Regions from separate parts of the Rhodoferax sp. GW821-FHT10B06 genome, predicted to be linked through region 3. Evidence: predicted binding sites of a transcription regulator. Region 3 holds the regulator's gene; each other region holds the start of a gene.
The links. Region 3 encodes HrcA, which represses chaperone genes, less so after heat shock. Its sites were predicted from a motif close to TTAGCACTCNNNNNNNNNGAGTGCTAA; they were not measured.

Region 1 (10,029 bases), on a different contig from region 3:
CCGCGCCAACGATGGCCACATCGACCTGCGCGGGTAGCTCCCGCACCGGGGCAACAAAGGCAGACGATGAATCCGTCCAGTAGGAATCAAGCTTCATGCTGCAGCACCGCCAAGATTCCGCTGCCGGGTGCCACAGCGCGCCAGCTGGCGTGATCCGTGGCTGCAGGGTAATGTGCTGCGGCCACCGTAGACGGTGTGCCTGGGACGAAAGATCATGGTCTCGGTTCCTTTGTCAAACCGGTCTCAGACCGGCGCGGGTCACGGCCTGACAGGCCTGTGCACCCACTGAATTTCGAACTGATTGAAACATGCAGTAGTACGAGGCTTGTAGGGAAATGCATGCCTTGCCACGCTAAAGCTGCGGTTTGACGTGGCAGCTGCAGCACGCCATGCGGTCTGCACCGCATGCGTGCGGCGATGCACTTCCCTGCAGCGTACCGAAGCCCGAAAAGCACGGTTTTGAAGCAGCCCTCGCTCCATCACCAGGCCAGCGCAGACCTGTATTGCGCCATACATGCCGACATGACAAAAGTGCCTTCCAGCAGCGCCGCATGATCTGCTGTCAAAACTCGCATAACCGCAGGCTTCACCAATCGCCAGCCCCATTGCAGCACCACGCGACAAGGCACAAGACCTATGCTGACAGGCATCAGAACGTCTCATCGTTTCGCATGTTTTTGCATCCACGGACCCGCCATGAACCAACTCTCAGATCTGCCTCAACTTGCTTCTCTCAGCGCCATTGACCGTGCCCACCTGATTCATCCCGTCTCGCCCTGGCGCATGCATGAACAACGCGGCCCCACTGTGTTGAGCTCTGGCCGCGGCGCCTGGCTGACAGATGCAAATGGCCACGAACTGCTCGACGCGTTTGCCGGTCTGTGGTGCGTCAACGTAGGTTACGGGCAGGAGAGCGTAGTCCAGGCCGCCGCCGAACAAATGCGCCGCCTGCCGTATGCCACCGGTTATTTCCACTTCAGCAGCGAGCCGGCCATACGTCTGGCCGCCAAGCTGGTGGAGATCACGCCTGCATCGCTGACCCGGGTGTACCTGACACTGGGTGGATCTGAGTCGGTGGATGCAGCTGTGCGGTTCATCGTGCAGTACTACAACGCCATCGGCAAGCCCTCCAAAAAACAGTTCATCGCGCTGGAGCGGGGCTACCACGGATCGTCCTCCACCGGCGCAGGTCTGACAGCCTTGCCAGCGTTCCACCGGGGCTTCGACTTACCACTTCCCACGCAGCACTACATTCCTTCGCCCAACCCCTACCGCCATGAAGGTGCCGCCAGCCCGCAGGCGGTTATCGACGCGTCGGTCGCCTCTTTACGAGCCAAAGTAGCAGAGCTGGGCGCCGACAACGTGGCAGCATTCTTCTGCGAGCCCATCCAGGGCTCCGGCGGCGTCATCGTGCCGCCCAAGGGCTGGCTCAAGGCCATGCGCGATGCCACGCGCGAGCTCGACATCCTGTTCGTCGTGGACGAAGTCATTACCGGCTTTGGCCGCACGGGCCCGATGTTCGCCTGCGATGCCGAAGGTGTGGAGCCCGACCTGATGACCATGGCCAAGGGGCTGACTGCAGGCTATGCGCCCATGGGGGCGACGATGATGAGCGAAAAGGTCTACGCAGGCATCGCTGACGGTGCGCCCGCTGGCGCCGTCATAGGCCACGGCGCTACCTATTCTGCACACCCCGTTAGCGCCGCAGTCGCACTGGAGGTTCTGCGCCTTTACGAAGAAGGCGGTGTGCTGGCCAATGGGCAGCGCGGCGGCGTGCATTTTGCGGCCGGCCTGGACGCCCTGACTGCACATCCCTTGGTTGGCGAATCCCGCCACCGTGGCCTGCTTGGTGCTTTGGAGCTTGTCAGCGACAAAAACACCAAGCGCGGCTTCGATACAGCACTGGGTTTACCTGAGCGTATCACCCAGACTGCTTACCGCCACGGCCTGGTGTTCCGCGCGTTTGGAGACAACATCCTCGGCTTCGCACCGGCTCTCACCTTCACCGAAGACGAGTTCGCTCAAATGTTCGACCGACTGAAGACAACGCTTGACGATGTTCTGGCAATGCCCGATGTACGTGCCGCACTGGCCGGCTAGGGCCCAACAGCCCTTTCACGTAGCAGAATCTGTGTTTTCCACGCTATAGACCTCGCCATGAACGAAGCCTTAAAGATTGACCGCCTGGACCTGCGTATCCTGGCGCAACTACAAAAAAATGGGCGGATGACCAACGTTGACTTGGCAGACGCGGTGGGCTTGTCACCAAGCCCGTGCCTGATTCGTGTGAAGCGGTTGGAGCAGTCTGGCTACATCGCGGGCTATGGCGCGCATCTGCGCCTGGAAAAGCTCGGCGACACGCTGACCGTGTTCACCGAGGTCACTCTGTCGGACCACCGCCGCGAAGATTTCGCGCGCTTCGAAGCGGCCATCCGCGAAGTGGACGAAGTGCTCGAATGCCACCTGGTGAGCGGCGGCTACGACTACCTGCTGCGCTTCCTGACGCGGGGCGTGAACCACTACCAGGAAGTGGTCGAGGAACTGCTTGAACGCAACATCGGCATCGTCAAGTACTTCAGCTACATCGTCATCAAGTCGCCGTTCATCAAGGCGCACTGCCCCGTCGAGAAACTGTTTCCCCACCAGCGCTGAACTCCGCGCCTGACCGCATGCCAGACACCTCTTCTCGTCCCGCCTCCGACCTCCGTTCGCCCGGCCGCTTTGTCCGGCTCGCAGAGACCGACCGCCCTACCCTGTCGCTGCTGATCGATGGCGAGCCGGCTACCGCCCTGGTGGGCGATACGCTGCTCGTCGCCTTGCTCAGCCATGGCCGCCGGGTGCGCGACAGTGAATTCGGCGACGGCCCGCGCGCCGGCTTCTGCCTGATGGGCGCCTGCCAGGACTGCTGGGTGTGGACGCCGCAAGGCCAGCGCCTGCGCGCCTGCAGCACGCCGGCCGAGCCCGGCATGGCCGTGCTGACACGCCCGCCCATACACCACTGGCCCGCCACCCCGGATCTGCAGCAGTCTCTGGCGCGGCAGGCGGCCCAGGAGGCTGCGTGAGCACCGCGCCGCGCATCGTGGTGGTCGGTACCGGCCCAGCCGGTGTGCGCGCTGCCCAGGCCCTGGTCCAGGCCGGTCTGCGGCCCACCGTGGTCGACGAAGGCCGGCGCGACGGCGGCCAGATCTACCGGCGCCAGCCCGAGGGCTTCAAACGCTCCTATGCCAAGCTCTACGGCTCGGAGGCCGACAAGGCCCAGGCCCTGCACCGCGACTTTGATGCGCTGCGTTCGCAGATCGACTACCGCGCCGACACCCTGGCCTGGAACGTGACCGAAAAAACCCTGCATCTGGCGCATGCCGGCCAGGCCGAGACGCTGCCTTTCGATGCCTTGCTGATTTGTGCCGGCGCCACTGACCGGCTGATGCCCGTGCATGGCTGGCACCGCGCCGGCTGCTACAGCCTGGGCGCGTCGCAGATCGCCTTGAAAGCCCAGGCCTGCGCCATCGGCCAGCGCGTGGTCTTCATGGGCAGCGGCCCGCTGTTGTACCTGGTGGCCTCGCAATACCAGCAAGCCGGCGCCCAGGTGGCGGCGGTGCTCGATACCGCGCCCGCGGCCAAGTCCTGGGGCGCCATCGCCGGCCTGCTGGCGCGGCCCACGCTGGCGCTGCGCGGGCTCGGCCTGATCCGCGGGTTGCGCCGTGCCGGCGTGCCGGTGCTGCAAGGCGTGACGCCGCTGCGCATCGAAGGCGACGAGCGCCTGGGCGTACAGGCGGTGCAGGTGCGGGATGCGCAAGGCCGCACGCAGCGCTTCGAGTGCGATGCGGTCGGCCTGGGCTGGCACTTGCGCGCCGAAACCCAGCTGGCCGACCTGGCCCGCTGTGAGTTCGCCTTCGAACCCGTGAGCCGCCAATGGCTGCCGCGCATCGATACCGACGGCCGCAGCAGCACGCCAGCGGTTTACCTCGCAGGCGATGGCGCGCGCATCCTCGGAGCCGACGGCGCCGAAGCCGCCGGTCGCCTGGCCGCGCTGGCCGCGCTGGCCGACCTTGGGCATGCGCAGGGCCAAGCCCTCTATCAGAACGAATCGGCCACACTGCGCCGCACCCTCGCGAAGATGGACCGCTTTCGCGTCGGCCTTGTCCGCGCCTTCCCCTGGCCGCACTCGCAAGCCGCAGCACTGCCCGACGACGCCGTGGTCTGCCGCTGCGAAGCCGTCACCGTGGGCGAACTGCGCCGCTGCGTGAACGAGCTCGGCAGCCAGGAGGTCAACCGCGCCAAGGCCTTCAGCCGCGTCGGCATGGGCCGCTGCCAGGGGCGCTTTTGCGGCCACGCCGCGGCCGAGATCGTGGCCCAGGCCTGCGCAATTCCGGTAGAACAGGTAGGACGGCTGCGTTCGCAGGCGCCCGTCAAGCCACTGATGATGGACACGCTGGAGGCGGTGGAATGAGCGCAAAAACATTCGACACCGACGTGCTGGTATTGGGCGGCGGCCTGATGGGCACAAGCACCGCGTTTTTCCTGCGCCAGCACGGCAAGTCGGTCACGCTGCTCGAGCGCGAACTCGTGGGCCGGCAGGCCAGCGGCACCAACTTCGGCAACGTGCGCCGGCAGGGCCGCGAACTGCACCAGATGCCGCTGGCCAACCGCGCGCGCGCCGTCTGGGGCCGGATCAAGGAGCTGCTGGACGAAGATGTGGAATTCGTGCCCTACGGCCATCTGCGCGTCTGCTACACCGAGAAGCAGGCCGCGGTGATAGAGAAACATGCGCGCGACGTGAAGCCGCTGGGCCTGGATCTGCAACTTTTCAACGCCGAGCAGTTGCGCCAGCGCTGGGGCATCTTCGCGCCCAGCGTGGTGGCCGGCTCGTATTCACCACAAGACGGCCACGCCAACCCGCGCCTGGCCGGCCCGGCCTTTGCGCGCGCGGCACAACGCGCTGGCGCCAACATCGTCGAGCATGCCGAGGTGGTGCAGGTGGAACGCGACGGCAACGGCTTCGTCGCCCACACGGCCGATGGCCGGCGCTTTCGCGCGCCGCAGATGCTGGTGGCCTGCGGCGCCTGGTCGAACCGCATGGCCGAGCAGTTCGGCGAGCGCGTGCCGATGGAGGCCCGCGGCCCGCAGATGGGTGTGACCGAGCCACTGCCCTACGCGATAGGCCCGTCCATTGGCCTGTCGTCGCCCATAGAAACCGAAGGCCTGTACTTCCGCCAGATCGCGCGCGGCAACATCGTCTTCGGCGGCGGGCTCAAGGGGCCAGCCCATGCCGACCTGGTCCGCGCCTATGTGAAGCCCGACAACGTGCTGCGCCAGCTGCGCGAACTGCGCCGCTTCGTGCCCGCCTTCGCCCAGGTGCAGTTGATCCGCGTATGGAGCGGCATCGAGGGCTACACCGTCGACTGGCAACCCGTGATGGGGCCTAGCGCCAAGGTGCCCGGCCTGCACTACGCCTTCGGCTTCAATGGCGAGGGCTTTGCCATCAGCCCCGGCGTGGGCGAGACCATGGCCGAACTAATGACCACGGGCAGTACCTCGATTCCGCTGGCGCCCTATGCCATCGGGCGATTCGCAGCGCTGCAGCAGGCGCGGCAAGCAGCATAACTATCAAAAACATAGCACCTTGCGCACATGAAATATGCGCGGGAAGCCGATTTCATTCAAAAGTTTCGACTGCCCACCTCACGCCAACGCACGCGCCGCCACCTCGCAGAACCAGCACACGCCAAGGGGCAGCGCGTCGTCGTTGAAGTCGTAGCAGGGGTGGTGCAGTGCACGCTCGCCGTCGGGCCCGGGATCGGCGCGGCCCTGGCCCAGCCACAGGTAGGCGCCGGGGTTGCGCTGCAACATGAAGGCAAAGTCTTCCGAGGTGAAGGCGGCGCGCGGCGCCTCGGCTGCCTGCAAGCCTATCGCCGTGGCCGCGTCGAGCGCCAGTGCGGCTTCGGCCGCGGTATTGATGGTAGCGGGGTAGTAGCGCAGGTAGTTCAGCTCGGCCTGCACACCATTGGCCAGGGCCACGCCCTCTACACAGGCGCGCAGCGCGGCTTCGATGCGGTCTTGCGTGGCGGGGTCGAAACTGCGCACCGTGCCAGTGATGGCTACCTCGGCCGGCAGCACGTTGTGGCTGTGACCGCCCTCGATGCGCGTGATCGACAGCACGGCCGATTCGCCGGGGTCGATGCGGCGCGAGACGATGGTGTTGAGCTGGGTAACCAACTGGCTCGCCGCGAGGATAGCGTCCGGCGTGTGCTGGGGCTGGGCCGCATGGCCGCCGCGGCCGCGCAGCACGATGTCGAAGCGGTCGGCTGCGGCCATGATGGGGCCGGGTCGGGTCTGCGCCTGGCCCAGCGGCAGGTCGGGCCAGTTGTGCAGCGCGTATACGCTGTCGCAGGGAAAGCGGTCAAAGAGACCGTCTTCAATCATGGCGCGGGCGCCGCCCTTGCCTTCTTCGGCCGGCTGGAAAATAAAATGCACCGTGCCATCGAAAGCGCGGGTGCGCGCCAGTTGCCGGGCAGCACCGATCAACATGCTGGTGTGGCCATCATGGCCGCAGCCGTGGTGGGCGCCGGGGATACGACTGGCGTAGGGGCTGTGCCCGAGCTCCACCATGGGTAACGCGTCCATATCGGCGCGCAGGCCAACGCTGCGGGTACTGCTGCCGCAGCGCAGGCTGCCGACCACACCGGTACCGCCCAGTCCCTCATGCACGTCCAAACCGAGCAGGCGCAAGGACTGCGCGACGATGCCGGCGGTACGCCGCTCAGCAAACGCCAGTTCGGGGTTGGCGTGCAGGTCCTGGCGCAAGGCCACCAGGTCCGGCAACAAGTCGGCCACCGGTGCCGCGATATCCCTCAGGGCTGTCGGCATCAGCGCCCAGCCTCAACCGCGTCGGCCAACTCTTTCAAAGTGTGGAAGTGGTAGTCGGGCTGGGTCAAGGCCGATTCGATGGTGCCGCCCGAGCCCGCCTGCCCATGGCGCCGCTCGATCCAGCAGGTGGTAATGCCCAGCTGCTTGGAGATACCAATGTCGTGGTACTGGCTTTGCGCAACGTGCAGATTGTCTGCCTGCTTGTAACCCCAGGCCCCTTCAAAGCGACCCCGTGCATAAGCAAAGTAACGGGCATCGGGCTTCTCGCAGAGCGCGTCGTCGCAGCTCAGTTCCAAGTCAAAGGGTTGGTCAAGCGTCTTGGCGAAGTGCTTCAACGCCCAGGTCTGCGCATTGGTCATGGTGACAAGCTTGAAGCGCTTGCCCAAACGTTTCAATGCCTCGACGGAGTCAGGAAACGCCGGCCATTGGGCCACGGAATCACGGAAGCCTTGTGCCAGTACATGGCTGTCAGGCAGGCCCAGCGGTGGCGCAATCACGTGCCATACGCGCACCAGATCGTCGGGGTACCAGGTGACGTCTTCGCTCTTGCGGGCCTTGCGGTAGGCACTGAGAAAGTCGTCGTCGGACACCTGGGTGCCTGGTACGGCGGTATGCAAATAGTCGAGCATGCCGCGCTCGAAATCGATCAGAGTGCCGACAACGTCGAACGTGAGGACTTTGAAGTGTTGAAGAGACAAGTTAAGGCTCCAGCTAAGACGGTGTATGTCGTATAGCTAAAGCATAGGCGGCAACGCATTCATTGCGAGAGCAAACCAGGCCACTGCCTTGGCACAGGATTCTGTTGTCGCCTCGGCAGCAGCATGTTCTACTGAGCGATCGAAGCCTGCGCTCTATCCAAACACCCGCCCCCCTGGATCAGCGCCAATGAAAGGGCAGCTTGAAGTCCAGTGGACCCAGGTGCATATGGATTGAGCCCAGTCCAAGGGCGCAAAGAACTGCGAAAACGACAAAAAACCAGCCTACCGCAAGCATGAATGTGTTCAGAAATTTCATAGCCGAGGATGTTAACGCCCGCCCATAAGTCGTTTTGCACCCTAAGCGCTTGAAAACCAGCTGGAGCGCTCCCATCTGGTAATCAGAACCTTCACTTGAGCAGGTTTTTAGAAATTTCCCATAACTTTCAATAGGTTACACAGGTTTTCAAGATACCCAGAGTTCCACGTTTGCCAAGAATCGACAATCGCTACAGGCTTTACTAGGTCAAAGCTCCTAGCTTCGACCAAGGGAATACCCTAGCGCCAAAGAGGAAATCCCCGGCTTTAGCACTCTCTTTAATAGAGTGCTAATATTCAGCCCTAGAGAAAGGGAATCTGGTATGAACCTTCAAACTGGAACCATGTCCACCGCATTGGCGGCCCCGAACCCCTGGGCCCTGGTGCCCCCGCTGGGTAACCTGGACGCATATATCTCCGCGGTGAACCGCATGCCCATGCTCACCCTGGAGCAGGAGCAGCAATACGCACGCCAACTCAAGAACGATAACGACGTGGACGCCGCCGGTAAGCTGGTGCTGTCGCACCTGCGCTTGGTGGTGTCCGTCGCACGCCAATACCTGGGCTATGGCCTGCCGCATGGCGACCTGATCCAGGAAGGCAACGTTGGCCTGATGAAAGCCGTGAAGCGTTTCGACCCTGACCAAGGCGTACGCCTGGTGAGCTACGCGCTGCACTGGATCAAGGCGGAGATGCACGAATACATCCTGAAGAACTGCCGCATGGTCAAAATGGCGACCACCAAGGCACAGCGCAAGCTGTTCTTCAACCTGCGCTCGATGAAGCAGGGCTTCAAGTCCGACGCGATCGACGGTGACACCCACCGCGACACTTTGAGCGAGTCGGAAATCGAGTCCATGGCCAGCCAGCTAAATGTGAAGCGCGAGGACGTGATCGAGATGGAAACCCGCCTGTCCGGTGGCGACGTGATGCTGGACCCAGGCCCAAGCGACGATGGCGAAGACAGCTACGGCCCCATCGCCTACCTGGCCGACACAGTGCACGAACCCACCGCTCAGATCGAAGCCCACCAGCGCGACACCCTGGCCAGCGATGGCGTGCGCAGCGCGCTGGACGGCCTGGACGAACGCAGCCGCCGCATCGTGGAAGAGCGCTGGCTCAAGGTACAGGACGACGGCTCTGGCGGGATGACGCTGCACGAGTTGGCGGCCGACTACGGCGTGAGTGCCGAACGGATTCGCCAAATCGAATCTGCGGCCATGAAGAAGATGAAAAAGGCGCTGACCGAATACGCCTAAGTGCTGCATTCGCCGCCAAACAAAAAGGGACCTAGACGGTCCCTTTTTTTATGCAGCCTGCTTGAGCAGTATCTTCAGGTCGCCCAGCAGCGGCGCCACGCCACCGCCGTAGCGCGCATACAGGCGCAGCCGGCCCTGGGTGTCGTACACGTAGCTGCCAGCGGAATGGTCCATGGTGTAGCTGGTAGGCGTGCTGCCATCCACCTTCTTGTAGTAGACCTTGAAGTCCTTGGCCACGGCGGCCAACTGCTCGGGCGTGGGCACCAGCGCCAGGAAGCTGGGGTCAAAATTAGCCATATAGGCCTTCAGCAGAGCCGGTGTGTCGCGCTGCGGGTCCACGGTGATGAAAATGCCTTGCAGGCGGTCGCCATCGGCGCCCAAGGATTTCTTGATCTCTGCCAACTCGGCCATGGAGGTGGGGCAAACGTCCGGACACTGGGTGTAGCCAAAGAACACCACCACCAGCTTGCCTTTGAAGTCCTTCAGGCTGCGGCGCTGGCCGTTGTGGTCGCTCAGCTGGAAGTCCTTGGCATAGTCCGCCCCGGTAACATCCACCGAGGCAAAATCGGCCTTGGTTTCAGAACAGGCAACAAAAAGACCGCTAGCGCACATAGTTACTGCGCCAACAGCTACTCTTTTAATAGCATCACGTTTATGCATAAGGCTCAAATCAGGTAGTGGTCTAGCAGCAACGCAGCAAACAGCGCGCTCAGGTGGATCAGAGAAAAACGGAAGGTCTTGCGCGCCAGGGCGTCCGAGTAATTGCGCCACAGTGCAAAACCATAGGCGCAGAAGCCAATGCTCAGCACGACGGCGGTTGCCAGGTACAGCCAGGAACTCATACCGTAGATGAAGGGCATCAGGCAGGCCGCGAACAGCACCAGGGTGTA
Region 2 (10,029 bases), on a different contig from region 3:
CCGGTATGCCAAATCGCTGGATGCTTGGTCAACATTTGGAGCATGCGCTGCTGCAGGCAAAGCAGAATCAGACGCAACTTGCTTTGTTGATGATTGACCTAGATGATTTCAAGTCGGTCAAGGATCTTCACGGACATGGTCTTGGCGACAAGGTCCTGATTGAGGCATCCCAACGCATCGCGGACAGCGTGCGCCCATGCGACACCGTCGCTCGGTTAAGTGGCGATGAATTTGTCGTTCTATTGAACGGACTCAGCATGCCGACAGAAGCAGTCGCGGTCGCCGACACGTTGAATCATCGGCTGGAGCAGCCTTGCTGCGTAGACGGTCAAAAGATTCGCCTAAGTGGCAGTGTCGGCATTGCGATCTACCCTGACGATGCCAAAGACGCGGAAACACTGATGCGCTACGCCAATATGGCCATGTACCGGGCAAAGGCGGAAGGAGGTGGACGGTACGCCTTGTATTCGGTCAGCATGGCGGCGCGGGTGGCGGAACGGGTACGAATCCAAGATCGGCTCGAAACTGCGATCAGGACCAACACCCTTCAACTCCATTATCAGCCGCAGATTCACGTGATGACCGGTGACATTGTCGGGGTCGAGGCGCTGCTGCGATGGACCGACGACGAGCTTGGGGAGATGCCGCCCGATCGATTCTTGCCCATCGCGGAAGAAACCGGTTTAATCATTCCACTAGGCAATTGGGTATTGGACCAAGCCTGTCAGCAGGCCGCGATTTGGTTCCAAACGGGCTTTCCAATTCGCGTCGCCATCAATATCTCTGCACGCCAATTCCGTCAACCGGACTTATCAGAGCATGTACAGCGGCGAATTCGGGAGGCTGGCCTACCACCACATCTAATCGAACTGGAGATCACCGAGTCGGAAGCGATGACCGACCCGCAGCAAACGAAATTGCTGCTGACCGAACTTTCCGGGTTGGGTGTGGCGGTCGCTCTGGATGATTTTGGAACGGGACATTCATCGCTAGCCTACATACGCGACTTTCCGATTTCCCGATTGAAAATCGACCGCACTTTTGTCCAGCCGATGACACAACGCAAAACCGATGCTGCATTGGTAAAGGCCATTCTGGTGTTGGCGCACATGATGGGCCTTGAGGTCGTTGCAGAAGGTGTTGAAACCCAAGACCAGTTAGAGCTTTTGCGCGCGCATGGCTGCAACTATTACCAAGGATGGCTATTTTCCAAAGCAGTTTCCGCCGAGAAGATCAACGCCATGCTGGAACAACCATAGTATTTCCGTGAGGTTAGAGGTTTTTCATGCGGCAATGGCCTGCTCTTGATCGAAACATTCGAGTTGCCGGATATCGAGGATACGGACGTACTTTTGCTGAACTTCGATGGTGCCCTGCGATGCCAGCTTCGAGAAAGCCCGGCTGACCGTTTCCAACTTGAGCCCGAGATAAGAGCCGATCTCCTCGCGGGTCATACGCAGAACGAATTCCGAATCGGAGAAACCGCGCGCATGCAGGCGCTTGGCAAGACTCAGCAGGAATGCCGATAAACGCTCCTCGGCACGCATACTGCCAAGCAGCAGCATCATGCCGTGGTCGCGCACGATCTCCCGACTCATCATTCTGTGCATATGATGCTGCATGGCGGGAATGTCGCGGGTAACCGCTTCCAGCTGGTCGAAGCGCATGGCACAGACTTCCGCATCCTCGAGCGCTACCGCATCGCCGTGGTGGCGCTCGGTGACGATGCCGTCAAGCCCCAGTATCTCGCCCGCCATCTGGAAGCCTGTAACCTGTTCGCGGCCATTTTCATTAGAAATAGTAGTCTTGAAAAAGCCCGTTCGTACGGTGTAGATCGACACGAAGGGATCACCATCGCCGTACAACGACTCCCCACGCTTGATACGGATGCGCTTGGACACCAGATCGCCGATGCGGTCGCGCTGGGATGCGTCCAGGTCGACAGGCATGCAAAGTGACTGAAGCTTGCACTTAGAGCAGTCTACGGCAGTTGATGTGTTCATTGCGGTTCCTTGTAAACGGGCGATGAGCAACTTTAGGCAGCCCAGGGTTGGTTGGCTGTAGGGAGTTCTTGATGGCGGCTGACGGGAGGTATGGCGGCTTTCGAGCAGAAACATCTGCAATGTGATGCACGTAGTCCGCTACCATGGCTTCCGCCGGGCCGGTGCCTGCGCCAGAATGTCGCCATGTCCAGAATAGAAACGACCCAATCCTCCCTGGAGGCAGCAGGACTCCCGACGCCCGGTGACGCCGTGCAAAACCTGGCCGACAGCGAAACACGGCTGGCGGCGCTGTTCGAGTCGGCGATGGACGGCATCGTGACCATTGACGACGCGCAGCGCATCGTGCTGTTCAACAAGGCGGCCGAGCGGCTGTTCCGCTGCGCAGCGGCAGACGCCCTGGGGCAGCCCATCACCAAGTTCATTCCCGTGCGTTATCGTGCCCACCACGACGCCTATGTCCAGTCGTTCGGCGAGAAGGGCATCACTACACGGCGCATGGGTGGCACAGGCGCCATCAGCGGCCTGCGCATGGACGGTGAAGAATTCCCCATCGAAGCCTCGATTTCCCAGGTCGATGTAGGGGGGCACAAGCTTTTCACCGTCATCCTGCGCGACGTGACCGAGCGGGTGCAGGCCGAGCAGCGCCTGCGTGAGCAGCAAGCGACGCTGGCCGCCGTGATCGACGCCGCAAGCGACGCTGTGGTCAGCTGCGATGAGGACGGACGCATCGTGCTGTTCAACCCCGCCGCGGAACGCATTTTCGGCCGTACGGCGGCGAGCATGCTGGGCTCGCCCCTGGACGCGTTGATACCCGCGCGCTACCGCGAGAGGCACGGGGGCGACTTCCAGGGTTTTGTCGACTCCCAGGTGACGCGCCGCGCCATGGGGGCCGGGCGGGTCAAGGGCATCCGGGCGGATGGCGAGGAACTGGAGTTGGAGGCTTCTATCTCACGCGCCACAGTCAATGGCCGCCTGACCCTGACGGCGATCCTGCGCGACGTGACCCAGCGCGCCCGGGCCGAGGCCGCGCTGCTGCGCTACCAGACCGAGCTCTCAGACCTGGCGCAGCAACTCATGAACCAGGAAAAGGTCACCACCCGCAGACTCGCGCAAGCCCTGCACGACCAACTGGGTCAGACCCTCACCGCCATCCGGCTGAGCTTCGATGCGGCCGCGGCCAGGCAGGCCGATGTAAGCATGGCCGGGCCTGGGGCGCTGCGTGTCAGCGGTCTCATCGACCAGGCCATTCGTGAAGTACGCCAAGTGCTGGTAGATCTGCGGCCGCCACTGCTGGACGACGATGGCCTGGCCGCGGCGCTGGACAACGAGCTGCAGGCGCGCGATCGCCTCGCGGTTGGGGTGGACCTGCTGCTGGAGGTGGATCCAGAAATCTCCGCGCTGCGCTGGCCCGCCGACATCGAATACGCGGCCTTCATGGTAGTGCGCGAAGCCATGGCCAACGCCATTCAGCATGCGCAGGCCAGCCTGGTGCGGGTGGTGCTGACCGGGGCCGAGCGGCACATGCGCGTGGAAGTGATCGATGACGGCCGCGGCTGGCCGCTGGAAGCACAAGGCGCACGGCCGGGCCATCTCGGCGTGGTGGGCATGCGTGAACGTGCGCTGGCCATCGGCGCCAGGTTCACCATCAACTCAGGCTTTGGCGCCGGCCCTGGCAATGGCACGGTCGTTCGATTGGAATGGGAGCCTTCGTCATGAGCACGCTGTATCTGGTGGACGACCATTTGATGGTGCGCGAGGGCCTGCGCGCCGTATTGGAAGTGGCCGGCCATGAGGTGGTCGGCGAAACCGCCGACCCCACGGTGGCCATTTCAGAAATCCTCCGTCAAATGCCCCAGGTGCTGTTGCTTGATCTGAGCCTCGGCAGCCGTTCGGGCTTCGAAGTGCTGGTGGAGCTGCAGCGGCGCAATGCCAATGTGAAGACCGTGGTGCTCACCATGTCGGCCCAGCCCCAGCATGTGACCGAGGCATTGCGCATGGGCGCGGTTGGCTATGTACTCAAGGGTGCAGCGTCAAGCGAAGTGCTGCGAGCCATCGAGGTTGTGCTGCAAGGTAAGCGATATCTAGGGCAGGATGTAGCCGATCTGGTGGCGCAGGCCCTCACGGGCAACCAGGACGAGGATCCGTTCGTAGCGCTGTCACCGCGCGAGCGTCAAATAGTGGTGATGGTGGTGCAAGGACAATCTAGCACTGTCATCGGCCGCGAACTGCACCTGTCGTCCAAGACGGTAGATACCTACCGAAGCCGGCTGATGAACAAGCTTGGCGTATCCAACGTCACCGCCCTGGTGCGGCTGGCGATGCGGCACAAATTGATGGGCGCAGACACCTAGCGGCAGTTGAGACCACGCAACTGTCGCACTTGACCGTACGCTATCGGTCAAAAACTCCCCACAGACGTTCGCATTCGTTTTTCCTACAGTTCGATCTGACCCCAGAGCAGCTGGCCGCGACAGGGGTTGTACTGGATCTCGATCAAGGAAAAATCATGCACGCATGTGAGGAGACGACAAGTGCCAACGAAGCTGCGCAATTCAGTTGGGGCTGGGTCAGCGCCACGCCACAGGCGATGCGGGATTCATTGACAACAAGGATGGTGCTCGCGCTCCATTTTTCATCGCTGAAGCTCTGCCACGACCGTCGCACGCGATATTTGGCCATGGCAATGGATCGGCATCAGGTTTCATGCGATCTGATCGGATTCAAGTTGATGGAGACACCGCTGATCGACCGCATGGCCATACCGTTGCGGCGGGCGTTTCGCAAACCCAGCCTACCTTTGAGCACTGGCTATTCTTCGCTGGTCTGCCTGCGGTGCCTTTCGATCCCGACCCTCAAGATTGCTCGCCGATTCGTCTCCGGCATCGCCGTGAACCCAAGCACCTGCAAGATCGCGCGGCTGATCGGGGAGGTGGCGTACCGGCTGAATCTGTGCTGCATTGCCGAAGACATCGAAGCCGAAGAGCAGCAGTGCTTAGTACGCGCTCTTGAAGGCAACGAGCTTCAGGGCATTTTATTGATCCCCCCGATGGAAGTTCAGGTTACGTTCAGCCTACTGGCCAGATGTCTATCCTGGATTGGGCTTACTAACAGGACGTCAGACAGGATGTCAGACGCTGCCAAAAGTATTGACCCAAATCAAACCCGGTGGCCGGCGCATCACCGAAACTCCGCCCAAGAACATCTTTCCGGTTCATGGGGCGAACTGGTGGTATCAGGCGATTCAATGGAAGGAAGAGCGTTGTGTACAACCGGCTGAACAGGCCACGCGGTGATGCACCGAACCTGCATCCACTATGCATCCTGACCGTATTCGAATCGGGGCTGTACCGGGACCAGGTTCGTCAATGGTGCGCTGCGCTGGCACCCGCAAGTCGCGTCCTCGACGTGTCGAGTGCAACCGACGCGGTATTCACGCTGCTGACCGAGCAGGTGGACATAGTGCTCATTGATGCCATGCTGGCCGTAGACATGTTGGGCGCACTCAAGCACCATGCACGTCGATCTTCTCCGTATGCCAGGCTGGCCGTATTTAGCAGCTCCGCGGCCAAGCAGGCAAGCTCTTCGGGGTCCTCACCCGGCGAGACTTTGCCGTGGTCTGAACTGCAACCAATGGTGGAGCAGTTGCTGACTGCGGCATGAAACTGCCGGAGTCAGACTGGGCGGTGTAAGCCACGTGGCAAAGGACGCACGATGTCGCGTCGTAACCGTGAGTGATTTCATTGCACGTTTTTCAATCTGAAACAAGGGGGGCGGCGGAAACCGACACCCGCCCCGATACTCATTCCACAGGCTGCGCCCTGCCCATCCGCAACCAATTTGCCAAATTTGCAGCCTCTGACCTTGAATTGACACAAGAAGCCCTTATCATTAGCACTCGAAGGCAATGAGTGCTAACACTTTTGCTTCATCCCCTTTTTGCAACATTTCATCTTTAGGAGATTCCATGAACCTACGTCCCCTCGGCGATCGCGTGATCGTTAAGCGTATTGACAGCGAAACCAAGACCGCTTCCGGCATCGTGATTCCTGACTCTGCTGCTGAAAAGCCAGATCAAGGCGAAGTGCTGGCTGTAGGCCCAGGCAAGAAGAACGACAAGGGTGAAATCTCCGCCCTGACCGTCAAGGTCGGCGACCGCGTTCTGTTCGGCAAGTACAGCGGCCAAACCGTCAAGGTGTCTGGCGACGAACTGCTGGTGATGAAGGAAGACGACCTGTTCGCAGTCGTCGAGAAGTAATTTCTCGCCTTTCACCGTCCCCTTAATTAATTGAATCCGGAGAAATTCTCATGGCAGCAAAAGACGTAGTTTTCGGCGGCGAAGCCCGCGCACGCATGGTTGAAGGCGTGAACATCCTGGCTAACGCAGTCAAGGTGACCCTGGGCCCTAAAGGCCGTAACGTGGTTCTGGAGCGCTCGTTCGGCGCCCCTACCGTGACCAAGGACGGTGTGTCCGTGGCCAAGGAAATCGAACTGAAAGACAAGCTGCAAAACATGGGTGCGCAGATGGTCAAGGAAGTTGCTTCCAAGACCTCCGACCTGGCTGGTGACGGCACCACCACCGCAACCGTGCTGGCACAAGCCATCATCCGCGAAGGCATGAAGTACGTGGCCGCCGGCATGAACCCGATGGACCTGAAGCGCGGTATCGACAAGGCTGTGGCAGCCCTGGTGGAAGAGCTGAAGAAGGCTTCCAAGCCCACCACCACCTCCAAGGAAATCGCCCAAGTCGGCTCCATTTCCGCCAACTCTGACTCCAGCATTGGTGACATCATCGCCAGCGCCATGGACAAGGTCGGCAAGGAAGGCGTGATCACCGTGGAAGACGGCAAGTCCCTGGCCAACGAACTGGACGTGGTTGAAGGCATGCAATTCGACCGCGGCTACCTGTCGCCCTACTTCATCAACAACCCAGAAAAGCAAGCCGCTTTGCTGGACAACCCGTTTGTTCTGTTGTTCGACAAGAAGATCAGCAACATCCGTGACCTGCTGCCAACCCTGGAACAAGTTGCCAAGTCTGGCCGTCCTCTGCTGATCATCGCTGAAGAAGTCGATGGCGAAGCACTGGCGACCCTGGTGGTCAACACCATCCGTGGCATCCTGAAGGTTGTGGCTGTGAAGGCTCCTGGCTTCGGCGACCGTCGCAAGGCCATGCTGGAAGACATCGCCATCCTGACTGGCGGCAAGGTTATCGCTGAAGAAGTCGGCCTGACCCTGGAAAAGGTCACCCTGGCTGACCTCGGCCAAGCCAAGCGCATCGAAGTGGGCAAAGAAAACACCACCATCATTGATGGCGCCGGTGCAGCTGCCGACATCGAAGCCCGCGTCAAGCAAGTGCGCGTTCAAATCGAAGAAGCGACCAGCGACTACGACCGTGAAAAGCTGCAAGAACGCGTGGCCAAGCTGGCTGGCGGTGTTGCCGTGATCAAGGTTGGCGCTACCACCGAAATCGAAATGAAGGAAAAGAAGGCCCGCGTCGAAGACGCCCTGCACGCTACCCGCGCTGCTGTGGAAGAAGGCATTGTGGCTGGCGGCGGCGTGGCTCTGCTGCGTGCCAAGCAAGCTGCTGGCAAGATCGAAGGCGCTAACGCCGACCAAGACGCCGGCATCAAGCTGGTGTTGAAGGCCATCGAAGCGCCTCTGCGCGAAATCGTGTTCAACGCTGGCGAAGAAGCCTCCGTGGTCGTCGCAGCTGTGTTGGCCGGCAAGGGCAACTTCGGCTACAACGCTGCTAACGGCGAATACGGCGACATGATCGAAATGGGTATCCTGGACCCAACGAAGGTGACCCGTACCGCTCTGCAAAACGCAGCCTCTGTCGCATCCCTGATGCTGACGACCGAAGCCATGATCGCTGAGTCTCCAAAAGACGAAGCTGGTGCTGGCGGCGGCATGCCTGGTGGCATGGGCGGAATGGGCGGCATGGGCGACATGGGCATGTAATTTCGCCGCGAAACGGGCCGCCCGCGTCGTTACCAAGTCTTGCCGTGGCGATGCCACTGTCTGCGACTTGGCGCCTAGCGGACGACCCGTTGCGCAACGAAATCCGTCCCATTCGACACACGTCGAAAAGACCCAAAAAAACCCCGCAGAGTGCGAACTCTGCGGGGTTTTCTTCATGGGCGACAGGAAAGCTTAGGCTAACTTGAAAGCCTTGCGCGCATCCAGTGCGGCCTGGCGCACGTGGCAGCCTTCCTGGTGGTCGTTGACCAGGCCCATGGCCTGCATGAAGGCGTAGACGGTGGTGGGGCCGACGAACTTCCAGCCCTGACGCTTCAGCTCCTTAGACAGCGCCACCGACTCGGGTGACTGGCCCATGGCACGCAGTGCCTCTACTGTCAGGCGGCTGGGGCGTGACGCAGCGCTGGGCTCGAAACGCCAGAAGTAGCTGGCCAGCGAAGCTTCTTTCTCCAGCAGCTTCTCGGCGCACTGGGCGTTGTTGATGGCCGCCTCGATCTTGCCGCGGTGGCGCACGATGCCGGCGTCGCCCAACAGGCGCTCTACATCCTTCGGGCCGAAACGCGCCACGGTGGCGATGTCAAACCCGGCAAAACCGGCGCGGAAGCTTTCGCGCTTGCGCAAAATCGTCAGCCAGCTCAGGCCCGACTGGAAGCCTTCCAGGCAGATCTTTTCAAACAACCGGGTGTCGTTGCCCACGGGGAAGCCCCATTCGCGGTCATGGTAGTTGCGGTAGATCTCGGAGCTGTCGCACCAGAAGCAGCGCTGGGGCTGCGGGCTGTCGGTAGAGGTCGGTAAAGAGTCCATGCGGCATTTTGAACCATCCGTCCTGCAGCCAGGCACGACACACAGGTGTAATGTCTCAAAATGATCGATACTGGTCGCACTTCAAATGGCTTTCCATGCGCTGCCGCACAAAAATAGTACGCACACAACAACCCGTTTGAAAGAAGCTCCCCATGAAAACCTGTCTCATTCTGATCGACGCCCAGGAATCCTTCCGGCACCGCCCATACTTTACGCCAGCCACCCTGCCCGGCTACCTGGCAGAGCAGAACGCCCTGATCGACGGCTGCTTGACCCGTGGCATTCCCATCGTGCGCATCTTCCATGTGGCGGGCCCCCAAACGGCCGACAACGCTTTCGCCGTCGAGTCTGGCCACATCCAGCCGATCGCCGGGCTGGCCGCGTTTGAAGCCGCCGCCACTTTCACCAAAAGCCGCCATAGCGCACTGGTCGACACCGGGCTGCAGGTCTGGCTGACACAGAACGGCATCGGCAAGCTGATCATCAGCGGCATCCGCACCGAGCAATGCTGCGAAACCACCACCCGCCATGCGTCCGACCTGGGCTGGACGGTGGACTACTGCCTGGACGCCACTTTGACCTGGGACATGCAGCACCTGGACGGCTCGGTACTGGCCGCCGCCGACATCAAGGCCCGCACCGCCGCCGTGCTGACCGATCGCTTCGCCCGCATCTGCACGGTAGACCAAGCCCTGGCCGGAGCCGCAGCATGACGCACCATGTTGCCATCCTGGTGTTCGACAATGTGGAGGCGCTGGACTTCGCCGGCCCCTACGAGGTGTTCACCACCGCCAGCCGGGTCCACGCCCGCAGCCACCCCCACGACGGACCGCTGTTTGCTACACAATGCGTAGCACGCAGCGCAGATACTGTCTGCGCCAGAGCCGGATTACGCATTATTCCCGACGCCACCTTCGCCAGCTGTACCGCAACCGACCTGCTAGTCATCCCCGGCGGGGTGATCGATGCGGCCATGGCCTGCAAGCCGACGATTGACTGGATCGCCGCCACCGCAGGCACGGCCAGCACGGTGGCCTCGGTTTGCACCGGCGCCTTTCTGCTGGCGCAGAGCGGCGTCATCCAAAGCGGCCCAGTCACCACGCATTGGGAAGACGTGGCCGATCTGCAGCGCCTGTTCCCAGCGCTGGACGTGCAAACCGGCCCGCGTTGGGTGGATTGCGGACGCACCATTACATCGGCCGGCATCAGCGCTGGCATCGACATGTGCCTGCACCTGGTGGGCAAG
Region 3 (10,029 bases):
CTGCTTCAGCGACTTGAGAATCATGCGCACGCCAGCAGTGGTGGTGGGTGCAGCTTCCAGACCCGGCGCCGAACGCGCCTCTTTCAGCAGGCCGTCAAGCCATGCAAATTTGGACGGCTTGTACAAGATCGTCATGTCGCCGTACTGCGCGGAAAAGCGCGCAGCATGCGCCTGCGGTACGACTTCGAAGCTGCCCACATGCGGCGTCATGAAGACCAGACCTTTGCCCTGGGCCAGTGCGGCCTCCAGCAATTCCACGCCCTGCCAGGTGATCGTGGATAGCTTTTGCGCCCGCGGACGCAGCCACAACCAGGGCAACTCGGTCACCAACTTACCAGCTTCGGCAATCGCCCGGCGTGCCTGGCGCGGGGCAATACCGGCCTGGGCCACGTTCTCGCGAAAGCGCCTGCGGTAGGTGGGTGACGCCAGGTACGCCACCCAGCCCAGCAGTGCGCCTACCATGTGCAACACCGCCAGAGGCAGATAGGCAGACCATCGGAATATCAGGGACATAAAACTAGGCGGTAAAATAAAAGCTGTCGCTGAGTTAATTGAACTACTTGCAGGGCGACTTAAAACACATCTGCTAAAGCGTTCGCCGAGGCCCAAAGCTAGAAGCAACGCATCCCGTGTATTGTCTTCAAAACGAAGGAGCTTAATCAAAATGGCGAACGACTTCCTCTTTACCTCCGAATCGGTCTCTGAAGGCCACCCCGACAAGGTCGCCGACCAAATCTCCGACGCGATTCTGGACGCTATCTTCAAACAAGACCCGCTGAGCCGTGTAGCCGCAGAAACACTGACCAACACCGGCCTGGTCGTGCTGGCCGGCGAGATCACCACCAACGCACATGTGGACTACATCCAGGTGGCGCGTGACACCATCAAGCGCATCGGCTACGACAACACCGAATACGGCATCGACTACAAAGGCTGCGCCGTGCTCGTCGCCTATGACAAGCAGAGCAACGACATCGCCCAGGGCGTGGACCACGCGAGTGACGACCACCTGAATACCGGCGCCGGCGACCAGGGCCTGATGTTTGGCTACGCCTGCGATGAAACTCCAGAGTTAATGCCCGCGCCCATCTACTACGCCCACCGCCTGGTCGAGCGCCAGGCCCAGCTGCGCAAGGACGGCCGCCTGCCTTTCCTGCGCCCCGACGCCAAGAGCCAGGTGACGATGCGCTATGTGGACGGCAAGCCGCATTCGATCGACACCGTGGTACTGTCCACCCAGCACAGCCCGGACCAAAGTGAAACCTCGACCAAGATGAAGGCATCTTTCACCGAAGCCATCATCGAGGAGATCATCAAGCCGGTGTTGCCCAAGGAATGGCTGCAGAACACGCGCTACCTGATCAACCCGACCGGCCGTTTCGTCATCGGCGGCCCGCAAGGCGACTGCGGCCTGACCGGCCGCAAGATCATCGTCGACACCTACGGCGGCGCCTGCCCGCACGGTGGCGGCGCGTTCTCGGGCAAGGACCCGAGCAAGGTCGACCGCTCGGCCGCCTACGCCGCACGCTATGTGGCGAAGAACATCGTGGCCGCCGGCCTCGCGCGCCAGTGCCAGATCCAGGTAGCCTACGCCATCGGCGTGGCCAAGCCCATGAACATCACGGTCTACACCGAAGGCACGGGCGTGATCTCCGACGACAAGCTGTCAGCCCTGGTCGCCGAACACTTCGACCTGCGCCCCAAGGGCATCATCCAGATGCTGGACCTGCTACGCCCGATCTACGAAAAGACCGCCGCCTACGGCCACTTCGGCCGCGAAGAACCCGAGTTCACCTGGGAACGCACCGACAAAGCAGCAGCACTGCGGGCGGCGGCAGGCCTGTAAAGACCTCTGTGGCAAGCACAGCAGCACGCCGCTGGGGCGCGCTGGGTCCATGGGATGCCTTGCGGCAACCCCTGCCCCTGCCGCGCAAATTGCTGATCCTGGGCCCGCAAGGCCTGGGTGATGTGATTGCCGTCCTGCCCACGCTGCGTCTGCTGCAACGCAACGTCAAGGTAGACATCAGCTGGATGGGCAACCGCGCCCACCAGCCTCTGGCGGCCATGATGGGCGTCAGCGATTTCATCCCATTGGATGCAGACCAGACCCTGGCCGGTTTTGACGCACTGCTTGCATACAACGATATCCATCCAGCCAAGGCCCCGGGGCGTTTGGACCTGGCTACCATCCCGGTCCGCATAGGTTCGGCCAGTGGCGCCGAATTGCCCCATTGGTGCAACCACATTGTGTTCACCAAACGCTACGGCTGGCCTCGCCACGAGGCGCAGCGCAATCTGCGCATGCTCATCCCGTTTGGCATCACCGCCAACGACACGCTGCCAGCCGTAGAAAAGTGGATGAACCTGCGGGCACCCGCAGTACGCATGCCAGTCGATCTGCCGCAGGACAGCTATGTCGTGCTGCACCCCTTCTCCGCCGGTTCGGCGCGCGAATGGCCCATCGCGCACTGGGTTGAACTTGCGACGCGGCTGGCCCACCAAGGCCGCTCCGTGGTGCTGACGGGATCACCAGCCGAAAGCCAACGCCTGGCACAACAGTGGCCAGCCATCAGCCGTCCAGCCGGGGTGTTCGATGCATTTGGTCGTCTGGACTTGCAGCAGCTCAGCCATTTGCTGCAACGTGCCGACGCCGTCGTGGCCGCCAGCACCGGCCCGCTCCACGTCGCAGCAGCATTGGGCACGCCGACCTTGGGTTTGTTCGTCCCGCGCAAGGGCCTGATGCTGGACCGTTGGGCACCTCTGGGTGCCCAGGCCGTAGGTGTGCAAGCCCACCGCAGTTGCCCCGGACGCCGCCGCTGCGACGCCCCGTCCTGCGCCTGCATGCACGACCTGTCGCCAGCGCTGATTGCATCAGCGCTGCCAGCGACATCGGGTGACAGCATCCAGCTGCAGGCCATTCCACCCACCTGCCTGCTGAGCAAAACCCAACTCAACGATATTGCCAGCGACACCTCAGGCTACGCGGGCAGCACCATCCCATCGCACCATGAACCCTAACGCCGCCCAACTGTGGGTCGCGCCCCGTTGGGCCCTGGCCATCTTGCTGGCGGTGCTGGGCATGCTGGGGCCGTTTTCCATTGACACATTCATTCCCGCATTCGACGGCATAGCCAGCTCATTGGGGGCCACGCCGGCACAGATGCAGCAAACGCTGTCGGCCTATCTGTTCGGCTTTGCCTTCATGAATCTGTTCCACGGAGCGCTGTCCGATAGCTTTGGCCGGCGTCCAGTCGTACTGACCGGGCTTGCCGTCTTTACCGTAGCCAGCATGGGCTGTGCGCTGTCGCAAAGCATTGGGCAACTGGTGTTCTTCCGCGCCCTGCAAGGCCTGTCCACCGGTGCTGGCATCGTGGTGTCCCGAGCCGTGGTGCGCGATATGTTTCCACCGGCACAGGCACAAAAGGTCATGAGCCAGGTCACCATCTACTTTGGCGTGGCGCCCGCCATCGCGCCCATCATCGGGGGGTGGCTATTTGTGCACCTGGGTTGGCACAGCATCTTCTGGTTTCTGGCGGGCATTGGCTTGCTGCTGTGGATCTCCAACTTCCGCTATCTACCGGAAACGCTGGACCCTGCCCAGCGCCAACCCTTCAATGCGCGGCACCTACTGCAAGGCTACGGCGAGCTGTGCTCCAACCCGCGTTTTCTGTTGCTGGCGCTGGCCAGCGGCATTCCGTTCAACGGCATGTTTTTGTACGTGCTGTCCGCGCCGGCCTTCCTGGGGCAAATCCTGGCGCTACAGCCCACAGAGTTCTTCTGGTTTTTTGTGCTGACCATCAGCGGCATCATGACGGGCGCCTGGATCAGCGGACGCATGGCGGGCAAGGTGGCACCCAAGACACAAATCCGCCATGGCTTTGCCATCATGGTGCTGGTGTCTGTAGCCAACGTGGTCGCCAACTGGCTGTTCAAGGCCCATGTGGCTTGGGCCCTGATTCCGGTGGCGATCTTCGCCCTGGGCTGGGCCATGATGGTGCCAGCCGTCACCCTGCTGGTGCTGGACCTTTACCCCGCCCGGCGCGGCATGGCATCGTCCCTGCAGGCCTGCCTGGGCTCCATTGCCAACGGCCTGGTGGCAGGCATACTCGCGCCGCTGGTCATGCACTCTGCGCAAGCCCTGGCATTGGCATCGCTGACAATGATGAGCATTGGCCTGGTTGCCTGGGTGTGGCTACACCGGCGCTGGCCGGAAATCGGCCGCGCGGCCTGACGTGAAAAAGCAGCTTTAGGCCGCAAACCCACGCGGGTTGGCACTTTGCCAACGCCAGGCATCGGCGCACATGGCATCCAGTCCACGCTCGGCGCGCCAGCCCAACAGCTCCGCGGCAGCATGCGGTTCGGCATAGCAAGCCGCCACATCGCCCGGGCGACGAGCCGCCACTTGATAAGGCACAGGCTTGCCGCTAGCGCGCTCAAAGGCTTTCACCATGTCCAGCACGCTATAGCCGATGCCGGTGCCCAGATTCACCGTGAGGAAATCAGGCACAGACTGCAAACGCTCCAGCGCCTTCAGATGACCCACGGCCAGATCCACCACGTGGATGTAGTCACGTACACCGGTGCCATCGGGTGTGTCGTAATCGTTGCCCCAGACGTTCAAAAACTCACGCTGCCCCACAGCCACCTGGGCCACGAACGGCATCAGGTTGTTGGGAATGCCGCGAGGATCTTCACCAATCAGACCGCTGATATGCGCCCCCACCGGGTTGAAGTAACGCAAGATGCCAATGCGCCAAGACGTGTCGCTGCGGTGCAAGTCGCGCAGCAGATCTTCCACCATCAGCTTGCTGCGACCGTAAGGGTTGGTCGCGGAAAGAGGGTGGTCCTCGGTCAGCGGCAGACGCTGCGGATCGCCATATACCGTGGCTGAAGAGCTGAACACCAGCGTCTTCACGCCGCACTCGCCCATGGCCTCCAGCAGGCGCAAAGTACCCACCACATTGTTGTCGTAATAACGCAAGGGCTGCTGCACCGATTCGCCCACGGCCTTCAAACCCGCACAATGGATGACAGCAGTGGCGCCACTGCTGCGCAATGCAGCAAGCAGTGCCGCACGGTCCCGGATATCGCCCTCAATCACGTGAGGCTTCTTACCGGTGATGCGCTCCACGCGCGCCAGGGACTCGGGCTGGCTGTTGCAGAAGTTGTCGAATACCGTGACGTCTTGCCCTGCATTCAGCAGTTCAACGCAGGTATGCGTTCCGATATAACCAGCGCCACCCGTCACGAGAATCATGGGAACCTTTTCATGCAAAAGATGAAATGGTAGGGCGTGAGTGACTTGAACACTCGACCAAAGGATTATGAGTCCTCTGCTCTAACCAACTGAGCTAACGCCCCACACAACCCAGCATTCTAACTGGCGCCGGGGCCTATTTTTGGTGGCTGAGGGCGTTGCTGACCAGCTTGGACGTAATGTCCACAATTTGGATCATGCGGTCATAGGCCATGCGGGTGGGACCGATGACGCCCAAGGTGCCCACGATCTGGCCATCGACCTCATAGGGTGCACTGACGATGGACAGCTCTTCGAAGGGCACGACCTGGCTTTCACCACCGATATAAATACGAACGCCCTCCGCCCGGCTGGAGACATCCAACAGGCGCATCAGCTGGGTCTTTTGCTCGAACAGATCAAACGCCCGGCGCAGATGGCCCATGTCGCTGGAAAAGTCGCTGACGGACAGCAGGTTGCGCTCTCCGGAAATGACGACCTCGTCTTGCTCGCGCGCCAGAGCTTCGGAGCCGGCATTCACCGCCGCCTGCATCAGGCTGGCGATTTCGCCGCGCAAAGATTCAACCTCATTCTTCAAGCGTTCGCGCACCTGCTCGATGGACAAGCCGGCGTAATTGCCGTTCAGGTAATTGGCCGCCTCGACCAGTTGCGAGGACGAGTAATCGACCTCGGTGAAGATCACGCGGTTCTGCACATCGCCCTCGGGCGAAACGATGATGACCAGAAAGCGCCGCTCGGACAGGCGCAAAAATTCGATATGGCGAAACACCGAGGTACGCCGCGGTGCCATCACCACGCCAACAAACTGCGACAGGTTGGACAGCAGGTTGGCGGCGTTGACGATGACTTTTTGCGGCTGCTCGGCCACCAGCTTGGGCGGTGCCAGCGGGCCGGGCTGGGCGGTGAGCATGGTGTCCACAAACAGGCGGTAGCCACGCGCGGTGGGGATGCGGCCGGCCGAGGTGTGCGGGCTGACGATCAGACCCAGCTCTTCCAGGTCGGACATCACATTGCGGATGGTGGCAGGCGACAGGTCCAGGCCCGAGGCTTTGGACAGCGTGCGCGAGCCAATCGGCTGGCCATCGGCGATATAGCGCTCGACCAGCGCTTTCATTAACAACTTGGCACGGTCATCGAGCATGTCACCATTTTAATGATGTAATTTGTAGATGAAATCACAATTCCGCCACGTGGCGCTATTTGGGAAATATGCTGCACCGGGCACCCATGTCGCCAACGCCTCATCATGCAAGGTGCTGGAGGACATTGCACTTTTTTTAAGCAACCAGGGATGCTCCGTGGTGGTGGACCTGGACACGGTGGCCAACACCGGCCTGCAGGGCTATCCGGCACTGGATGTAGACGCGATTGGCAAGCAATGCGACCTGGGCCTGGTGGTCGGCGGCGACGGCACCATGCTCGGCATAGGCCGGCAGATGGCCCAGTACGGCGTGCCGTTGATCGGTATCAACCAGGGGCGCCTGGGCTTTATTACCGACATCCCGCTCAACAATTACCAGGCCACGCTGACGCCGATGCTGCTGGGCGCTTTCGAGGAAGACCACCGCAGCCTGATGCACGCCCGGGTCATGCGAGCGGGTGAATGCGTATTCAGCGCACTGGCCATGAACGACGTGGTGGTGAACCGTGGGGCCACCTCCGGCATGGTCGAGCTACGGGTAGAGGTGGACGGCCACCTGGTGTCCAACCAGCGGGCCGACGGCCTGATCATCGCCACGCCCACCGGCTCCACCGCCTATGCGCTGTCGGCCGGCGGGCCGCTGATGCACCCATCCATCCCCGGCTGGCTGATGGTGCCCATTGCCCCCCACACATTGACAAACAGGCCCATCGTGCTTGCAGATGCTGCGGAGGTAGCTATAGAACTCATAGCAGGCCGAGATGCCAGCGCGAACTTCGACATGCAGTCGCTGGCCACCCTGCAACACGGTGACCGCATCGTCGTGCGCCGCTCCGAGCACCGCGTGCGCTTTCTGCACCCCCAGGGCTGGAGCTACTTCGACACCCTGCGTAAAAAACTCCACTGGAACGAGGGCGCCTGAGCCATGGCATTGAAACGCATCACCCTGCGCGACTTCGTGATCGTGCGCGAGCTAGAACTGGACCTGCACACCGGCTTCAGCGTGCTCACAGGCGAAACCGGTGCGGGCAAATCCATATTGATAGACGCCCTACAACTGGCCCTGGGCAGCCGGGCCGACGCAGGCACCGTGCGCGAGGGCGCGACCCGGGCCGACATCAGTGCCGAATTCGACACCGCCCCCGCCACCACCGCCTGGCTGGAAGACGCCGGCTTTGACCTGGGCGACAGCCTGCTGCTGCGCCGTACCGTGGACACGCAGGGCAAGAGCCGTTCCTGGATCAACGGCAGCCCGGCCACTGCCACGCAGCTGCGTGAAATCGGCGACCTGCTGCTGGACATCCACGGCCAACACGCCTGGCAAAGCCTGACCCGGCCCGACACCGTGCGCGGCCTGCTGGATGCCTACGCGGGCTGCAATACCAGCGCCTTGCAAAGCTGCTGGACCCAGTGGCGCAGCGCCCAAAAAGCGCTGACCGACGCCCATGCCGCCCGCGATTCGCTGCAACAGGAGCAGGAGCGTCTGGCCTGGCAAATTGGGGAGGTCGGCAAGCTGGCGCCCGGCGCAGACGAATGGGACGGACTGAACGCCGAGCACACCCGGCTTTCGCACGCCCAGGCCCTGCTGGACGCGGTGCAGGCCGCCATCGATGCCCTCGAAGGTGAGGACTCCGGTGCACTGACCGGCCTGTCGCGCGCCTACACAGCGCTACATAATCAGGAGCACATTGCGCCCGAATATGCTGCGCTAGCAGAGGTTTTGGCCTCCAGCCTGGCGCAGGCCGAAGATGCCGCGCATTCGCTGCACGCCACACTGCGCAAGACCGAGCTGGACCCGGACCGCCTGTCCGAGCTGGACGAACGCATGGCGCAATGGGTATCGCTGGCGCGGCGCTACAAACGCACACCCCCTGAGCTGCCCGCCCTGCTGGACAGCTGGAAAACCGAGCTGGCCCGGCTCGATGCCGCCGCCGACACCGGCAAGCTGGAAGCCGCCGAGCGCCAGGCGCACAAGACCTATCTGGCCGAAGCCCAAACACTGACCAAGGCCCGCGCCCTCGCTGCCCCGAAGCTGGCCAAGGCCATCACCCTGGCCATGCAGGGCCTGGGCATGCAAGGCGGCCAGTTCCAGGTGGCACTGCAAAAAACCGAGCCCAGCGCCAGCGGCATGGAAGAGGTGCAGTTCCTGGTGGCCGGCCACGCCGGCAGCACGCCGCGCGCGGTGGGTAAGGTGGCCTCTGGCGGCGAGCTGTCGCGCATCGCGCTGGCCATTGCCGTCACCACCAGCGAGCTAGGCACGGCGCAAACATTGATTTTTGACGAGGTGGATTCCGGCGTGGGCGGCGCCGTGGCCGAGACCGTGGGCCGGCTGATGAAGCAGCTGGGCCGCGACCGCCAGGTGCTGGCCGTCACCCACCTGCCCCAGGTAGCGGCCTGTGCCGACCACCACCTGGTGGTGGCCAAGCAGCACGACGGCAAAAGCACGGTCAGCAGCGTGGCCTTGGTGCAGGGCGAGCAGCGCGTGGCCGAGGTTGCGCGCATGCTGGGCGGTGAAAAACTATCCGGCACCACCTTGGCACACGCCAAGGAAATGCTGGGCCCCACCTACTCCTAAGCGCCATGAAACTTGAAATCATCCTCATCACCGGCATGTCCGGCTCGGGCAAGTCGGTCGCCCTGCATGCGCTGGAAGACGCGGGCTACTACTGTGTGGACAATCTGCCACCCGAGCTGCTGCTGAGCTTTGCCAAGCTGGAGCAGACCCAGGGCGCACAGAAGGTGGCAATTGCCATGGACGTGCGCAGCGCCACCTCGCTGCCCCTGGTGCCGCAGTACCTGTCCACGCTACGCAAAAGCGGCGTCACGGTCAAATCATTGTTTCTGGACGCCACCACCGACACCCTGGTGCAGCGCTACTCCGAAACCCGGCGTAAGCACCCGCTATCGCGCTCAGACCAGGTAGACCAGCAGCACGCACTGGTGGAGGCCATCGAGCTGGAGCGCGAGCTGCTGTCCGACCTGCGCGACCTGGCCCATGTGATCGACTCCAGCATCATCCGCCCCTCGCAGCTGCAGAGCTACATCAAGTCCCTGGTGGCCGCGCCCGATGCACAGCTGACGCTGGTGTTCGAGTCCTTCGCCTTCAAGCGCGGCATTCCTGTGGACGCGGACTATGTGTTCGACGTGCGCATGCTACCCAACCCGCACTACGAGGCCGAACTGCGCCCGCTGACCGGGCGCGACGCGCCGGTGGCCGAGTTTCTGCACAAAAGCCGCGACGTGGCGCAAATGTTCACCCACATCGAGCAATTCCTTTCGCACTGGCTGGAGCGGCTGGCGCGCGACCACCGCAGCTACGTCACGGTGGCGGTGGGCTGCACCGGCGGGCAGCACCGCTCGGTCTATTTGGTGGAGCAATTGGCCGCGGCGTTCAACACCCGCTGGGTCACCCTGAAGCGACACCGCGAACTGGACGCGCGGGCCAGCGCCCGGGGGCCGTCCAGCGAACCTACGGCAGGCGCCACTATTTTTTAAATAAAAAGTGCCTCTAGCGCAGAAGATACCTGCGCTAACAGCTACACAATCAATAGCAAACTGATTTACATCAAGCTGCAGACAGCAGCTTGCGTATGGGTGCAGGCAAGCCGACCTCGGGCCAACGCGCAGCCTC

Region 1: the regulator HrcA is predicted to act here: its motif matches at 8,148-8,174, upstream of rpoH (RNA polymerase sigma factor RpoH).
Region 2: the regulator HrcA is predicted to act here: its motif matches at 5,892-5,918, upstream of AC07O2_RS11845 (co-chaperone GroES).

Annotation. Positions count from the first base shown of each region.
Region 1 covers NZ_JBWKNO010000001.1:39,390-49,418, forward strand. Annotated here, with positions in the region: gene AC07O2_RS00185 (NAD(P)/FAD-dependent oxidoreductase) at 1-97, opposite strand, end outside; gene AC07O2_RS00190 (aspartate aminotransferase family protein) at 697-2,100, shown strand; gene AC07O2_RS00195 (Lrp/AsnC family transcriptional regulator) at 2,158-2,652, shown strand; gene AC07O2_RS00200 ((2Fe-2S)-binding protein) at 2,670-3,062, shown strand; gene AC07O2_RS00205 (FAD/NAD(P)-dependent oxidoreductase) at 3,059-4,450, shown strand; gene AC07O2_RS00210 (NAD(P)/FAD-dependent oxidoreductase) at 4,447-5,604, shown strand; gene AC07O2_RS00215 (M20 aminoacylase family protein) at 5,683-6,867, opposite strand; gene AC07O2_RS00220 (HAD-IA family hydrolase) at 6,867-7,565, opposite strand; gene rpoH (RNA polymerase sigma factor RpoH) at 8,204-9,139, shown strand; gene AC07O2_RS00230 (SCO family protein) at 9,188-9,751, opposite strand; gene cyoE (heme o synthase) at 9,805-10,029, opposite strand, start outside.
Region 2 covers NZ_JBWKNO010000006.1:123,469-133,497, forward strand. Annotated here, with positions in the region: gene AC07O2_RS11815 (putative bifunctional diguanylate cyclase/phosphodiesterase) at 1-1,259, shown strand, start outside; gene AC07O2_RS11820 (helix-turn-helix domain-containing protein) at 1,284-2,003, opposite strand; gene AC07O2_RS11825 (PAS domain-containing sensor histidine kinase) at 2,187-3,719, shown strand; gene AC07O2_RS11830 (response regulator) at 3,716-4,354, shown strand; gene AC07O2_RS11835 (EAL domain-containing protein) at 4,384-5,280, shown strand; gene AC07O2_RS11840 (hypothetical protein) at 5,265-5,663, shown strand; gene AC07O2_RS11845 (co-chaperone GroES) at 5,968-6,258, shown strand; gene groL (chaperonin GroEL) at 6,309-7,961, shown strand; gene AC07O2_RS11855 (DNA-3-methyladenine glycosylase I) at 8,154-8,783, opposite strand; gene AC07O2_RS11860 (isochorismatase family protein) at 8,936-9,496, shown strand; gene AC07O2_RS11865 (DJ-1/PfpI family protein) at 9,493-10,029, shown strand, end outside.
Region 3 covers NZ_JBWKNO010000004.1:54,466-64,494, reverse strand. Annotated here, with positions in the region: gene AC07O2_RS07685 (lysophospholipid acyltransferase family protein) at 1-513, opposite strand, end outside; gene metK (methionine adenosyltransferase) at 665-1,846, shown strand; gene AC07O2_RS07675 (glycosyltransferase family 9 protein) at 1,855-3,018, shown strand; gene AC07O2_RS07670 (multidrug effflux MFS transporter) at 3,008-4,231, shown strand; gene galE (UDP-glucose 4-epimerase GalE) at 4,247-5,257, opposite strand; tRNA gene AC07O2_RS07660 (tRNA-Ile) at 5,285-5,361, opposite strand; gene hrcA (heat-inducible transcriptional repressor HrcA) at 5,394-6,398, opposite strand; gene AC07O2_RS07650 (NAD kinase) at 6,427-7,320, shown strand; gene recN (DNA repair protein RecN) at 7,324-8,973, shown strand; gene rapZ (RNase adapter RapZ) at 8,979-9,893, shown strand; gene mutY (A/G-specific adenine glycosylase) at 9,964-10,029, opposite strand, start outside.